Regions from separate parts of the Zhihengliuella halotolerans genome, predicted to be linked through region 2. Evidence: predicted binding sites of a transcription regulator. Region 2 holds the regulator's gene; the other holds the start of a gene.
The links. Region 2 encodes LexA, which represses DNA repair genes until DNA is damaged. Its sites were predicted from a motif close to TCGAACANNTGTTCGA; they were not measured.
Positions count from the first base shown of each region.

Region 1: the regulator LexA is predicted to act here: its motif matches at 3,625-3,640, upstream of EV380_RS11885 (HNH endonuclease signature motif containing protein).

Region 1 covers NZ_SHLA01000001.1:2,610,070-2,617,294, reverse strand. The annotation lists gene ald (alanine dehydrogenase) at 1-944, opposite strand, end outside; gene EV380_RS11890 (Lrp/AsnC family transcriptional regulator) at 1,126-1,614, shown strand; gene EV380_RS11885 (HNH endonuclease signature motif containing protein) at 1,674-3,572, opposite strand; gene EV380_RS11880 (CPBP family intramembrane glutamic endopeptidase) at 3,737-4,654, opposite strand; gene EV380_RS11875 (DUF1540 domain-containing protein) at 4,869-5,156, shown strand; gene EV380_RS11870 (cupin domain-containing protein) at 5,166-5,915, opposite strand; gene EV380_RS11865 (DUF6807 domain-containing protein) at 5,912-6,847, opposite strand; gene EV380_RS11860 (Gfo/Idh/MocA family protein) at 6,840-7,225, opposite strand, start outside.
Region 2 covers NZ_SHLA01000001.1:1,571,728-1,578,952, reverse strand. The annotation lists gene EV380_RS07125 (ATP-dependent DNA helicase) at 1-1,035, shown strand, start outside; gene lexA (transcriptional repressor LexA) at 1,108-1,821, opposite strand; gene EV380_RS07115 (LysM peptidoglycan-binding domain-containing protein) at 1,998-2,510, shown strand; gene EV380_RS07110 (histidinol-phosphate transaminase) at 2,589-3,704, shown strand; gene hisB (imidazoleglycerol-phosphate dehydratase HisB) at 3,801-4,421, shown strand; gene hisH (imidazole glycerol phosphate synthase subunit HisH) at 4,422-5,057, shown strand; gene EV380_RS16590 (hypothetical protein) at 5,057-5,209, shown strand; gene priA (bifunctional 1-(5-phosphoribosyl)-5-((5-phosphoribosylamino)methylideneamino)imidazole-4-carboxamide isomerase/phosphoribosylanthranilate isomerase PriA) at 5,239-5,973, shown strand; gene EV380_RS07090 (SseB family protein) at 5,980-6,900, shown strand; gene EV380_RS07085 (DUF1844 domain-containing protein) at 6,976-7,225, opposite strand, start outside.

The DNA.
Region 1 (7,225 bases), 1.0 Mb from region 2:
GCGTTGGTCAGGGCGGCGGTCGAGGTCTGCGGGACGGCGCCCGGCATGTTCGCGACGCAGTAGTAGACGGCGTCGTGCACCTTGAAGGTCGGCTCGGCATGCGTCGTCGGGCGCGACCCCTCGAAGCAGCCGCCCTGGTCGATCGCGATGTCCACGAGCACGGAGCCCGGGCGCATAGCGGCGACCATGTCCTTGGTGACGAGCTTCGGGGCGGCAGCACCCGGGATCAGCACGGAGCCGATGACGAGGTCGGCAGCGGCCACCTCGTCGGCGATCGCGAGCTTCGAGGAGGCCAGGGTCTTGATGCGGCCCGCGTAGGCCGTATCGATCTCCTTGAGGCGGGTCAGGTTGATGTCGACGATCGTGACATCGGCACCCATGCCCACGGCGATGTTCGCGGCGTTCTCGCCGGCGACGCCGCCGCCGATGACGACGACCTTGGCCGGGCGGGTGCCGGGCACACCGCCCATCAGGACACCCGAGCCGCCGTTGGGCTGCTGCAGCTGCACGGCGCCGATCTGCGCGGACAGGCGCCCGGCGACCTCGGACATCGGCGCCAGCAGCGGCAGGCCGCGGCCAGCGGTGACCGTCTCGTACGCGATGGCCGTCGAGCCCGCGGTGACGATGGCGTCGGTGCACTCGCGCGAGGCGGCAAGGTGCAGGTAGGTGAAGAGGATCTGGTCGCGGCGCATGCGGTGGTACTCCGCGGCGATCGGCTCCTTGACCTTCATGATCATGTCGGCGTCGGCCCACGTGGAATCCGCGTCGGGTGCGATACGAGCCCCGGCCGCCACATAGTCTTCGTCGGCGATGCCGGAGCCGAGGCCGGCGGTGGCCTCGACGACGACCTCGTGGCCGCGGGCGACGAACTCGGAGACGCCTGCCGGCGTCATGGCGACGCGGAACTCGTTGTTCTTGATTTCCTTCGGAACACCGATGATCATGGCGTTTGCTCCTCTTGCGGGTGTAGTGATCGTAGTCCCGGAGCGGCCTTGTTGGGAACGCCTGGGGCGACTGTGTGCTCCCACTAGCGTAGAGATAAATGCGGGTTCGCCGCTGTTTTCTCGACGAATATTCGCTAGAATTGCACTAACTAGAGATTATCTACGGTCTGGGAGGCATGAGATGCCCGTCACAACGAATGATGTTCGGCCCGATCCCGTGGTGCTCGACGAGACCGACCGGAAGTTGTTGCGGATGCTCGGTGAGAATGCGCGCCGGGCCAACAACTCCATGGCCACCGAGCTCGGTATCGCTCCGTCCACGTGCCTCGCCCGAGTCAACGCGCTGCGCGAGTCCGGGGTGATTCGTCGGTTCACGCTCGACGTAGATCCTGAGCGGATCGGCCGTGCCCTCCAGGCGCTCATTTTCGTGCGGATCCGTCCCGGCGCACGGCATACGATGTCCACGTTCAGCGAGGAGATCCGCGTCCAGCAGGGCGTCACGCAGCTCTTCTTTCTCGGTGGCACCGACGACTTCGTCATCCATCTGGCCGTGCGCGACTCGAACGATGTCCGCCAGTTTGTGCTCGACCACCTCTCCGCGAACCCGGCCGTCGCCTCGACGCAGACCTCGCTGGTGTTCGACCATCTGCCTGGTGGCCCCTGGGTCTAGACGGCCACACGCCTCCAGCGCTTCCGGAGACTCACCGTCGTCGACATTGGTGCTCGGGTTCACCAGGGTGGTTCGTCGTCTGCTGCGTTCCATCGTCGCCGGCGTTCCTCGGCGGCCTCTTCAGGGCTCTGTCCGGTGGTTGGATCCCAGCAGGTCGGGATGCCTTCTTCAATCGCGTACGGACGTGCGGTCTCCGCGTCCCAGCGGGCCTCGAATTCTCTGTCGCTCACGCCCGGGTTCCGGACCGGAGGACTGTTCTCGTCACGGCCGCCCACGCACGCGTCTGGGTCAGGGCTCTGACTTGTTGGCTTGTTTTTCTTCGCGTTCGCGTTCGGGCTTGGGTCCGGGGCGGGGGCAGGGGTCGGTAGCGGGCTAGGTTTCGGTGTCCCCTCGGCTTCGGGTGCCACTGGTGGTGGTTCGGTCCGGTGATGCCGGCCGCGACGGGTGACCACGTTGACCGCCGGACGGTATGTGCCACTCGGGTCGTACCAGGGTGGTGCTTTCACGTGTGGGACTCCGCCGGTGATGCGGATGTCCCAGCCGGAGGTCTCGAGATGGTGGTGGTGGAACCAGCAGAGCAGCACCCCGTTGTCGGTGTGCGTCGGACCATTCTCGGCGTGGGCGTGCACGTGGTGGATTTCGCACCAGGAGGCCGGGATCGTGCACCCGGGGATGACGCACCCGCCGTCGCGGGCCGTGATGGCCCGGCGCTGGTGGGCGTTGAAGACTCGTTCCTTCGTGCCCAGCGCCACGATGCGGCCGGCACGGTCGAAGAGGACTTTCTGCATGGCCCCGGCGCACGCGATGCGGTGGGCGATCCGGGCGGGTGCGGGGATGTCGATGCCGTCCAGGGTCGCGCTCCCGGCCGGATCGGTGAGGTCTTCGGCGGTGATGTGCACGAGCAGGGTCGCGGCGTCCCCGCCCAGTGAAGGGGTCTCGGCGGCGCGTGCGGCGGCGGTGAGGATGGAGGCGAGCACGTCGTGGCGTTTCTGCGCGGGCGTGCGCTCATCCACCACCACCGGCGCGCCGGAGGATTTGGTGGCTCCAGCGTGGGTTTCCGGGTTCGGGTCGGTGTCGTGGTGGCGGGCTGCGGGATTCAGGTACGCGGAGAGCAGCCGGGTGAGTTGGGCGGCGGTTTCGGGCATCAGGTTCCCGCGGACCGGGATCAGCCCGTCTCGGGCGGAGCCCAGGGTTAGGCCCCGTCGGGTGGTGGCGCGTGAGGCCTCGGGGTCGGGCCCGTCCTGGTCCAGGTGCGCTTCCCAGACTTGGGTGTGGATCTTGACTTCCGCGTACGTCGCCGCCGGCACGCCCGTGCCGGCGGAGTCCTCCGGGTCGCTGCTGGAGGTGTCGTGGTCTTCGGCTGCCGGGTCTTGTCCGGCGGGGTCCCGTGTTGCCGAGTCTTGTCCGGCGGAGTCCGTTCCGGTGGTGGTGGCGGTGGCCACGAGCGCGGCTTCAGCCGCGGAGACTGCGCCCGGGTCCGCCCGGGGTGCGACGCGGGTGAGCATCCCGGTGAGCAGTTCGGCGGTCTCGATGCCGAGGCTCCCGGTGTGCAGGGCGGCGGCGATGTCCGGGAACCGCGCGGGCAGTTCTTCGCCGGTCAGCGAGAGGCCGGCCCGGGTCCGCGTGTCCAGTCCGGCCCGGCGGCGGACCTCGCGCCCCGGGGCGCCGGTGAGGCGCTCGAGCAGCTCGGACCCGGTCCGGCACCCGTACCGGGCCGAGAGTCGGTCCTCGCCCAGACCTTTACTGGAGCGGTCCTCGATCTCCCCGGCGGTGCGCACGCGCAGGGCGTCGACGATCCGGCCCAGGGCCTCGACCGCACCCGTGGCGTGCACGAGGTCCGCGTCACTCAGGGACCCGACCTCGGGGCAGAGCCCTTTGAGGTGTTCGGTGGCCTCGCGCACCCGGCCCGCGGCGCCGGAAGCGGCGGCGGGGGTCTCGGAGGGATGCGTGATGGCCATGCCTCTATTTTAGTACAGGGCCACGATTTTTGGTATGGGCTGTGGATATTTTTGGAAGGTGTATTCGATTTGTGGATAGGGAGTGCGCGGCCCTGAGGCAGGGAGCCCGCGAGCTCGACTACACGGGTGTTGGCCACCTTCATCCTCTAGCCTTCAACGCGCGACTACGAGGGAAGCACTGCGTTCTCGGGAGGGCTAACGGGCTCAGTACGGGCCCTGCGGCGCTCCATCCACTCGACCACCGCGACGTAGACAAGGGTCGTGACGATGGAAACCGCGGCGGCGGCCGGGGCGACCTCCGTCGCATCGAGGTCGGCACCGGTGGCGATCCCGAATCCGAACGCCGCGGCATTGTTGATGACGTGCATCGCGATCGCGGCTTCCAACCCGCCGGTGCGGACCGTCAGATAACCGGCGGCGATGGCGAAGACGGCGATGTCAGTCAGCCCGACGGCGTCGTACGCATGGCCGATGACGAACAGCGGAACCGGCAGGAGCACAGCCCAGGCGGGGTGGCGCAGCCAGCTGCCGATCGCGGTCATGAAGAGGCCGCGGAAGACGACCTCTTCGGCCGTGGCCTGGAAGGCGACGAGTCCGAGGGCGATCGCCAACATGAGCAGGGCGCGCTCGTCGAGGGACCACGTCGGTATGCCGTTGACGGCCACGTCGATGACGATGCTCGCCCCGATGACCGCGATAGCCGCGACGAAGTAGCGACCCAGTCGGCCCCAGCGCATCTTCCCGGCGACGGAGAACAGGCTGGCTGAGATCCGGCGGGGCGTACCGCGGCCGTAGATCATCCGGATCGCGGCCGACGCCGGTGGCCACATGAGGATGACGGATACGAGCGCGAACGCGATCCCCGCAGGGGTGTTGAAGCTGATCAGTGATTCGAGCGCATTCGTGTCCGTGAAGAAGGCAGCGCCGTTCTCGGAGGAGAGCGCGACGGCGAACATCACCAGGAGCAGCACGACTATCAGGCCGAAGTAGATGCCACCGGCGATGAGCAGCACCAGCAGGGGTTTATACCAGCGGTGGCGGTCGGAGTCGCGCAGGATGCGGTGGTAAGCGATCTCATTCATGCTCACAGTTTCTCAGGCGTGGCGTGCCGGGCGCGTCAGCCGCCGGCATGAACTTCGTCCCGCCGCGTGCAACCTCCGGATGACAAGGGGCGCACGCGGCGGGCGAAATACGCGCGAAAATCAGCACTAAAAGATCCGCAGATCCGGGCGTACGGTGGTGACAAGCGGCCCGCAGCGGGACAAGCCCCCGGGTCAGAGACGTGAGGAGACCGCCATGCACGCCACTCCGCCAGTCGCCGACTGCACGGTTGAGAACTGTTCCTTCAACGACCACTCCCACTGCAACGCCGCCGGCATCACGATCGGCGGAAGCCAGGACCACGCGAGCTGCGCGACGTTCGTCGACATCGGCCAGTCCGGTGGGCTGCCGAAGGTGATCGCCGAAGTCGGTGCGTGCCAGCGCGCCGAGTGCGCCTTCAACGACCACCTCCAGTGCACCGCCGCCGAAGTCCACGTCGGTCCGGGCATCGACAACGCGGACTGCCTGACCTATAAGGTCTGAGGCGCCCGGTTAGCCTGTCCAGGTCGCGAGCCGCCCGCACATGCCCCACAGGCGCGGGCCTGGCCGCGGGTTGCCGGCGACGACGGCGCCGGCGGCCAGGTGCGTGCCGTCGCCGGCGGCGAGCCCGTCCATCTGCGCGCGTGTTCGCCTGACCTGTTCCTCGACGTTGGCGGCGAAGATCTCCCGCCACGCGTCGATCTTGGGTTGCACCAGCGCGGTCGCCCGCGCGTGCAGCGTCCCCAGGGCGGCCGGGCCCTCCCGCACGACGGCGTCGCGCAGCTGGGCGTAGCCCTCCATCGCCAGGTCGCGGCGTGTGCGGGCGGCTGCAGCCCGTGCTTCCTCCTCGCCCGGCAGCGTGACCGCCCGCCGGTAGGCCTCCTGATCCGCGAGGACCTCGTCCGGGAAGGTCATGACCGCGTCGCCGGCCTCCGGCAGGCCCGCGTTGGCCATGATTACGTTGAGTTCCAGACCGCCGTGGTTGACGAGCCGGTGGACGGTGCCTGGGGTGAACCAGAGCAGGGAGCCGGGTTCGAGCGGGTCGACCCGGGCCCCGTCGGAGCTCAGCGTGTGCACCTCGCCGCTGCCGCCCGTGACGACGTACGCCTCGGTCGAGAGCGTGTGCAGGTGGGGAGTCCCACCGGCGCAGCCGTCCTCGGCCTCCCAGTCGTACACACGCAGCTGGGAGACGGACGTGCCACCGGGGAATTCGGGCAGCGAACGGCTGGCCGACGCGGGTCCGGGGTGCTCGGCGCCGCTCACAGCGCGAACTCCGCTCCGAGGGTCTTCAGCTCTTCGTCTTCGCACACGCGGGAGACGAAGACGTAGCGATGGCTGAGCGTCAGCTCGCCGCCGTGGGGCAGATGGATCTCCTCGTAGAACGCGGGCGACGGGCTGATCACTGCGAAGACGCCCGAGCGCACGAACCAGCGGATCTCCGGGATCTCGAGGGACTCTCCGTCGACCGCCGCCGTCGACGAGCCGGCGAACGTCAGGATGGTGCCGCCGCCGTCGAGCCCGTCGTGTTCGCTCTGCATCGCGATCCAGTCGGCCGTCGTCCCCATGACCGTCTCATCGCCCTCGAGCCCCTCCGAAGAGACGACGCGGGCGCCGGTCCAGGAGCGCGGGCCGCGCCAGAACCACCCGGTGTAGCCGGCTTGCTCGCGGCCGGCCGTCGTCGGGCTGCCCATCGGCAGGGTCTCGCCGGAGACGTTGGTGAGCGTCGTGGTCAGATCGACCGACCACAGCCCGCGCTCGGTGTCGAGGGAGTGCAGCCGGTGGACCCGGTGCTCGTCGTACCAGTGCTCTCCGCGGGAGTTGATCCACGTGAGCGTCTCGTCGAAGACGACCTCGGATCCGCCCATCGGGGGAGCGGCGAACCCCTGGTGCTCCATGCGGCCCAGGTTGTCCCGCATCTGGTAGCCGCCTTCGGTCGAGAAGGTAGGACCGCCCCAGAAGTTCTGGTCCTTCACGTGCGACCACGTGAATTGCAGCCCCGTGTGCCAGCGGTGGTCCCACGGGCGGCGCACCGCGGCGTCGCCGCCGTCGAGGAAGCGCAGCGGGAAGAGGTACGGCTTCGGGGCCTCTTCGGCCTTCGTGTCGGGATGGACGACGTAGGTCAGCAGGTCGACGCCGCCGCCGGTCACGGTGACGGAGTCGTGGCGGTCGTTGACGGTGTACTCGGCGTTAGCCACGGGCGGCCTCCAAGGTGTCGGTGCGGGACGGTGCGGCGGGCTGCTGCCCGCGGCGCATGCGCTGGTAGGTATATGCCGGGTCGTGCATGCCCAGGTAGTAGGGTCCCGAGCGCTTCAGGTCGGCCCGGCGGACCGTCCTGCCGGTCTCGGCGGACTCGTACAGGGCGGCGATGAACTCGAGGCTCTTCCGCCCGTCGTCGCCGCTGGCGCGTGGCCGTTCGCCGCGCTCCATCGAGTCGAGCAGGGCGCTGATCTGGTTGACGTGCGAGCTCGCGCCGCCGTCGTCGTCCGCGAAGAACGACGACGCCTTGCGCGCGCCGTCGTCGTCCTGCGCGCCGCCGGCGGCCAGGTGCGGGCTCGGTGTGAAGCGCCAGTCGG
Region 2 (7,225 bases):
GACGCGGCGCGGGTCGCGATGTCCGACTCGAAGCCCGAACCGAACGAGCCCGTTGACGGGGCGCGCCAGATGGCACGCTCGCAGCTGTCCTACCTCGTGGAGATGGGCGACCGGCTCCAGGAGTCGACCGACCAGCGCGAGGTCGTCTGGGCGTCCCGCCCGGGCAGCTTCGTGCCGGGTCAGGGCTACGTGCAACCGGACGATTCAACCCCGGCCACGCTGTACGTCGCCCCGCTCTCCGTCGCGGGCAAACTCCGCGAGGGCCTCTTCGACGGGCGGACGGTCGTGCTGACTTCGGCGACCCTCGCCATCGGCGCGGCGTTCGAGCACGTGGCCGGGGACCTCGGCCTGCTCGGCGACGGTGCACCGTCCTGGGAGGGAATCGATGTCGGCAGCCCGTTCGACTACCCGAGGCAGGGGATGCTCTACGTCGCCAAGCACCTGCCCAAGCCGGGAAGGCAGGTCTCCGCAGAGGCACTCGACGAGATCGCCGACCTGATCCACGCCTCCGGTGGTGGCGCCCTGGTGCTGTTCTCCTCGAAGCGTGCGGCCGAAGATGCGGCCGAGGCCCTGCGGCCGCGGCTGAATGAGACGATCCTCTGCCAAGGCGAGTCGGGCATGAGTGCGTTGGTCGAGCAGTTCTCGGAGGAACCGGACACCTGCCTTTTCGGAACCATGACCCTGTGGCAAGGCGTGGATGTCCCGGGTCCTTCCTGCCGGCTGGTCATCATCGACCGCATCCCCTTTCCGCGGCCCGATGATCCGCTGTCGACGGCGCGCAGCCGGGACGTGGCCCAGCGCGGGGGCAACGGTTTCATGTCCGTGGCGGCCAGCCACGCTGCCGTGCGGCTCGCGCAGGGCGCGGGACGGCTAGTGCGGTCGACCACGGACCGCGGTGTCGTCGCCATTCTGGACTCGCGACTCGCAACCGAGCGCTACGGCGGATTCTTGCGGGCATCCCTGCCGGCAATGTGGCCCACTGTCGACAAGACGACGGTCACCGGGGCGCTCAAGCGCCTCGCCGAGCACAACTGATCCGCCACGAAAAGAGGAGGGCGCCTACCCCGCGGGGTAGGCGCCCTCCTCTTTTCGTCGCCGCAGGCGACTCTAGATTGAACGCATCACCGAGACGACCTTGCCCATGACGGTGGCCGAGTCGCCGAGAATAGGCTCGTACTGCCGGTTCTGCGGCAGCAGCCAGGTGTGCCCGTCCCGCTGACGGAACGTTTTCACGGTCGCCTCGTCGTCGAGGAGCGCCGCTACGATGTCGCCGTTCTCTGCGTCGCTTTGTTGGCGGACGACGACGAAGTCGCCGTCGCAGATGGCGGCTTCGACCATGGAATCGCCGCTGACCTTGAGCATGAAGAGTTCACCCTGACCGACGAGCTGACGGGGGAGCGGCATCATGTCCTCGACGGTCTGGTCCGCAAGAATCGGGCCCCCTGCGGCAATGCGGCCGACGAGCGGGACCATCGCAGTGTCGGCGGCGCTCGTGAGTTCGGCTACTGGCCGGCCGCTCACCGTCTTCATGTCGTCTGTCGCCGAGTGCGCATTCTCATCCGACAGCGTCAGCGGCTTGAGGATTTCCATCGCCCGCGGACGGCGGGGGTCGCGCCGAATGTAACCGAGCTTCTCGAGCTGAATGAGTTGATGCGTCACGCTCGAGAGGCTCGCGAGGCCGACGGTGTCGCCGATCTCCCGCATCGACGGCGGGTAGCCGTGAGCTGCGATCGACCGCTGGATCATTTCCAGGATCTTGCGCTGGCGCAGCGTCAGACTCTTGCGCTGGCGGCGCGGTTTGGGGGACTCACTCGAGGCCATGGCCACACATCCTTGCTACCCGTTCGGACACCCCGGCTGACTCGAACCCAAAATGCGGGTGCCGGCTGGTGAAGTGACTCCTACGAACCACCTGCTTCAACCATAGACGATTTTCGACCCAGCTTCAAAGATTTATTCGAAGGTGTCTCGACAAGCATCGCTCAAGGATGCTAGACATGGACATGCAAGCTTCGAAGTCCTGTTCTAGTTCGAACTTCGATCGTGATGCGGAGCTTCGAATTCGAGGTTTCACCCGGCAGAGGATGCGGGACGGGAACCATTGTACGAGAAAGAAAGGCAAGACCTTGGCACATATCTCACTCGCGCCAGACCCCTCCTTCGCCTCTACGGCCCAGCTTTCCGCGCCCCGGACCCGTCCGGGAAAACTACGCCTGACGCAGCGCGGACGTTTCGTTCTCATCGGGCTTCCGCTGATGCTGGGCGCCGCGCTCCTCGTCCTGCTCGTAGGTCTTTTGAACTCGCCGGCCAACGCGGCCGGCAGCCTCGAAGTGGCCGCGCCCGAGGTGGAGGCGGTCACGGTGTTGAGCGGTGACAGCCTCTGGGGTCTGGCGCAGGAGTTCGCTCCGGCTCGCGATCCGCGCATCGTGATCTCGGAGATCGTGGAACTGAACGGGCTGGAGAAGCAAGTTGTCGAGGTCGGGCAAGAGGTCTTCGTCCCTGTCGGTTGACGGGCGAACGTGGTCATTTTAAGACTCCCGCCGGTCCGGCATTCTGAACTCGGGCAGCATCAGAACTAAGCTGGATCGGTGAGTGATGTTCTAGAGAGACTGTCGAAGCTCCCACTGCGAGAGAACCTGCGGGGCCTGCAACCCTACGGTGCACCCCAGCTGGATGTCCCCATACAACTGAACGTCAACGAGAACACGCATCCGCTCCCGGAAGCGGTCAGCCGGGCCATCGCGGACGAGGTCTTCGCCGCCGCGCAACGGCTGAACCGGTACCCGGACCGAGAGTTCGTCGAGCTGAGGTCCCGCCTTGCGGACTATCTCGGCCACGACGTGAACGCGGACCAGGTCTGGGCTGCGAATGGATCCAACGAAGTCCTCCAACAGATCCTGCAGGCGTTCGGCGGACCGGGCCGGAGCCTGCTGAGCTTTCCGCCCACGTACTCGATGTATCCGCTGCTCGCCAGCGGTACCGACACGACCTACATCGCCGGCGCGCGGGCCGACGACTTCCAATTGACCGCTGAGTCCGCGGCAGCCCAGGTTCGCGCACACCGGCCGAACATCGTTTTCCTGTGCTCCCCGAATAATCCGACCGGGACCGCACTGGGCCAGGATGTCGTCACCGCGGTCTACGATGCGGGTCAGGAATCGCAGGCCATCGTGGTCGTCGACGAGGCCTACGCCGAGTTCCGCCACGCGGGAACGCCGTCAGCCCTGGAACTTCTCCCGGGACGGGAGCGGCTGATCGTGAGCCGGACGATGAGCAAGGCTTTCTCCCTGGCCGGCGCCCGTTTGGGCTACCTGGCGGCTGCTGAAGAAGTGACGGCCGCCCTGCGGCTCGTCCGCCTGCCCTATCACCTGTCGGCCGTGACCCAGGCGACCGCCAACGCGGCGCTCAAGCACGTCGGCGCGCTCCTGGCCAACGTGGAGGACATCAAGATCCAGCGCGACCGGATCGTTGACGAGCTGACCAGGATGGGGCTCACTCCGGCCGCGAGTGACTCCAACTTCGTATTCTTCGGGGGGCTCGAGTCCCCGTCCACGGTCTGGTCGGGCCTTGTTGCCAAGGGAATCCTCGTCAGGGACGTCGGGATCCCCGGGCACCTGCGTGTCACAGCCGGAACCGAGGCCGAGACTGGCGCCTTCCTCCGCGAGCTCGAGGCTCTGCTCGAGCAGGACCGCGCCGGGCGCTGATCGCCCGCGCACGGACCGCGCGTTCGGCTGCCGCCGGATCGCTAAACTAGACCTGCAGCCCACCAGCTGCCGCCCCCATCGTCGAAGGACTAGAGAATGCCCGCAGAACTGCTTTCGGGTCGTCGTGCCCGTATGGAACGGAAGACCAGCGAGTCCTCCGTCTCCGTCGAACTCGACCTCGACGGCACCGGAGTCGCGAAGATCAACACGACGGTGCCGTTCTACGACCACATGCTGACCGCACTCGCGCGCCACTCGATGATCGATATCACCGTCGAGGCCTTCGGCGACACGCACATCGACGTCCACCACACTGTCGAGGACGTGGCCATCACCCTCGGCGAGGTCCTCCGCGTCGCGCTCGGTAACAAGGCCGGAATCCGGCGGTTCGGGCAGGCCACCGTCCCCCTTGACGAGGCCCTGGCCCACGCCGTCGTCGATGTGTCCGGCCGTCCCTACCTCGTCCACGACGGAGAGCCGGCCGGTCAGGAATACCATCTGATCGGAGGCCACTTCACGGGCTCGCTCACGCGTCACGTCTTCGAGGCCCTGACGCTGCACGCCCAGATCTGCCTGCACATGCGCGTTCTCGGCGGACGGGACCCCCATCACATCGTCGAGGCGCAGTTCAAGGCGCTGGCCCGTGCCCTGCGCGAGGCCGTCGAGCCAGATGCTCGCCTGGGCGGGGAGATCCCCTCCACGAAGGGCGCGCTCTAGATGGCGGCGCCGAAGGTCACCGTCCTCGACTACGGATCAGGCAACGTCCGCTCAGCCGTGCGCGCTCTGGAGCGGGTCGGAGCGCAGGTCACGCTGACACGCGACCCCAAGCTGGTGGCCGAGGCAGATGGTCTCGTCGTGCCGGGCGTCGGCGCTTTCGCCGCCGTGATGGCGGCGTTGAAGGACGTCGGCGCGGTCCAGCAGATCGGACGGCGTGTCGCGGGCGGACGGCCCGTACTGGGCATCTGCGTCGGGCACCAGGTCTTTTTCGAAGAGGGGGTCGAACACGGCGTCCGCACCCAGGGCATCGGGGAGTGGCCGGGCACCGTCGAACGACTCGACGCGCCGGTGGTGCCGCACATGGGGTGGAACACGGTCGACGCTGCCGAGGGCAGCGTCCTCTTCGAGGGGCTGCGCGACGAGCGCTTCTACTTTGTGCACTCGTACGGGGTGCAGAAGTGGGAGTTCGAGGTGCTGCAGCCGCGGATGAAGCCGCCGATGGTCACCTGGTCGACGCACGGCAAGCCCTTCATTGCCGCCGTCGAGAACGGGCCCCTCTCCGCCCTGCAATTCCACCCCGAGAAATCCGGCGACGCCGGAGCCCAACTCCTCCGCAACTGGCTGGGCACTCTCTGATGTGGTCCATTCTCCTCATGGCGCTGGGCGGCCTCCTCGCCGGCGGCGCCATCTCCCTGCGCCGGCAGAAGGCCCACAAATCCTGGATCGTCGTTCTCTGGGTACTCGCGGGCCTGTCCTTGCTGGCGGCCTACATGCTGACGCTGCGCTAATCCATCCCCTCCCCACCGAAGGAACTCTCATGAGCACAGACATTCTCGAACTGCTTCCCGCTGTCGACGTCGCCGACGGTCAGGCCGTCCGCCTGGTCCAGGGTGAGGCGGGCAGCGAGACCGGCTACGGCGACCCGCTCGAAGCGGCGATGGCGTGGCAGGAAGCCGGCGCCGAGTGGATCCACCTCGTGGACCTGGACGCGGCATTCGGTCGGGGAGAGAACACGGAGATCCTCCGTCGCGTGGCCGATGAAATGTCGATCAAGGTCGAGCTTTCGGGCGGAATTCGCGACAACGAGTCACTCGAGCGCGCGCTGGAGTTCGGTGCCACCCGCGTGAATCTCGGCACGGCTGCACTGGAGAACCCGGAGTGGACGGCCGAGGTGATCGCCCGCCATGGGGACCAGATCGCCGTCGGGCTCGACGTGCGCGGCACGACCCTCGCCGCGCGCGGATGGACGAAGGAGGGCGGCAATCTCTGGGACGTGCTCGCACGCCTGGAGGACGCCGGGTGCGCCCGCTACGTCGTGACTGACGTGACGAAGGACGGGACGCTCCGGGGCCCCAACGTCGAGCTGCTCAAGGAGCTGTGCGGTCGCACGGAGAAGCCCGTCGTCGCCTCCGGCGGCATCTCCAGCCTCGACGACCTCCGGGTGCTGCGCGAGCTCGTGCCGCTCGGCGTTGAGGGAGCGATCATGGGCAAGGCCCTCTATGCCGGCAAGTTCACACTGCCAGAGGCCCTCGACGTCGCCGGCCGCCGCTAGGAATCCATGACGCACGACGACGCGGCCGACCGCCCGCAGCCGGCGTCACCGGAGGCCCACGGCAGTGGGGCCGGTGGCGCCAGAGACTTGCCGGGGCACATCGCCGCCGCACTTCAGCGGGCCGGTGGTGCGGCCGATTCCGCAGGACAGTCGTGGGAGGGGCGCGACCTCTCGGGCGAGGGGAACCCGCTGCACGATTTCGACCAGGACGATGGTCTCGCAGATCCCGGATTCACGGCGGCTCTTGACAGGCTCCGCCGCAAAAGCGGCTCGGAGGAGGACGTCGTCGCTGCGCTCGCGACGGCGCGCGTCTTCGTGCCCGTGGTTGCCGCGCTGGCCGAGGGCGGCCTCGGCGAGCACGGCTTCACGGAGGACAAGGAAGCCGACATGGCTCTGGTCACCATCAAGGCACCCGACGGACGCAGCGCCCTGCCGATCTTCACCTCCGTGGCGGCTTTGCAGGGGTGGCATCCGGAGGCCCGCCCGGTTGCGGTCTACGCTCCGCGTGCTGCCCTGTCGGCGGTGCAGGAGGATTCGCAGTTGCTCGTGGTCGATCCCGGGGCGGAAACGACTTTCGTCGTTCGACGGCCCGCGATGTGGGCGCTCGCGCAGCAGCGCCCCTGGACGCCCAGTTACCGGGACGAGTCCCTTGTCGAGCTGCTCAGGGAGCTCTCGGTTGGCGAGCCGATCGTGCGCCGGCTGGCGTTGTCCGCCGGCAGCGGCGTCGCGTGCCGAGACCGGGCCGGCGGCGTCGTGCCGGGCGGGGGGCACGGGCCGGAACTGCGGCTCACCATCACGTTCGCTCGCGAGACCGACCCTGCGCAGGCCCAGGCCGCCGTCGGACGACTGCAGAAAACGCTGTCCACGACCAAGGAGTTCGCGGAGGCCGTCGACTCCCTGGAGATGCGGTTGGCTTCCGAAGCGTAGCCGGGCACGGAAAAGCCCGTGGGGAGCCGCCGGCGGCGGCTCCCCACGGGCGCAAGTCTGTCGGAGCGGTTGCTGCTACGAGACCGGGCCGGTGAACTTCTCGCCCGGGCCCTTGCCCGGAGCGTCCTGGATGATCGACGCCTCACGGAAGGCGAGCTGCAGGGAACGCAGGCCATCGCGCAACGGGGCCGCGTGCTGGCTGCCGATCTCTGGCGCGCCGGCCGTGATCAGGCCCGCCAGTGCGGTGATCAGCTTGCGGGCTTCGTCCAGATCCTTCAGTTCCTCGGCGTCGGGGCCCGCGGCGAGGCCGCACTTCACGGCGGCG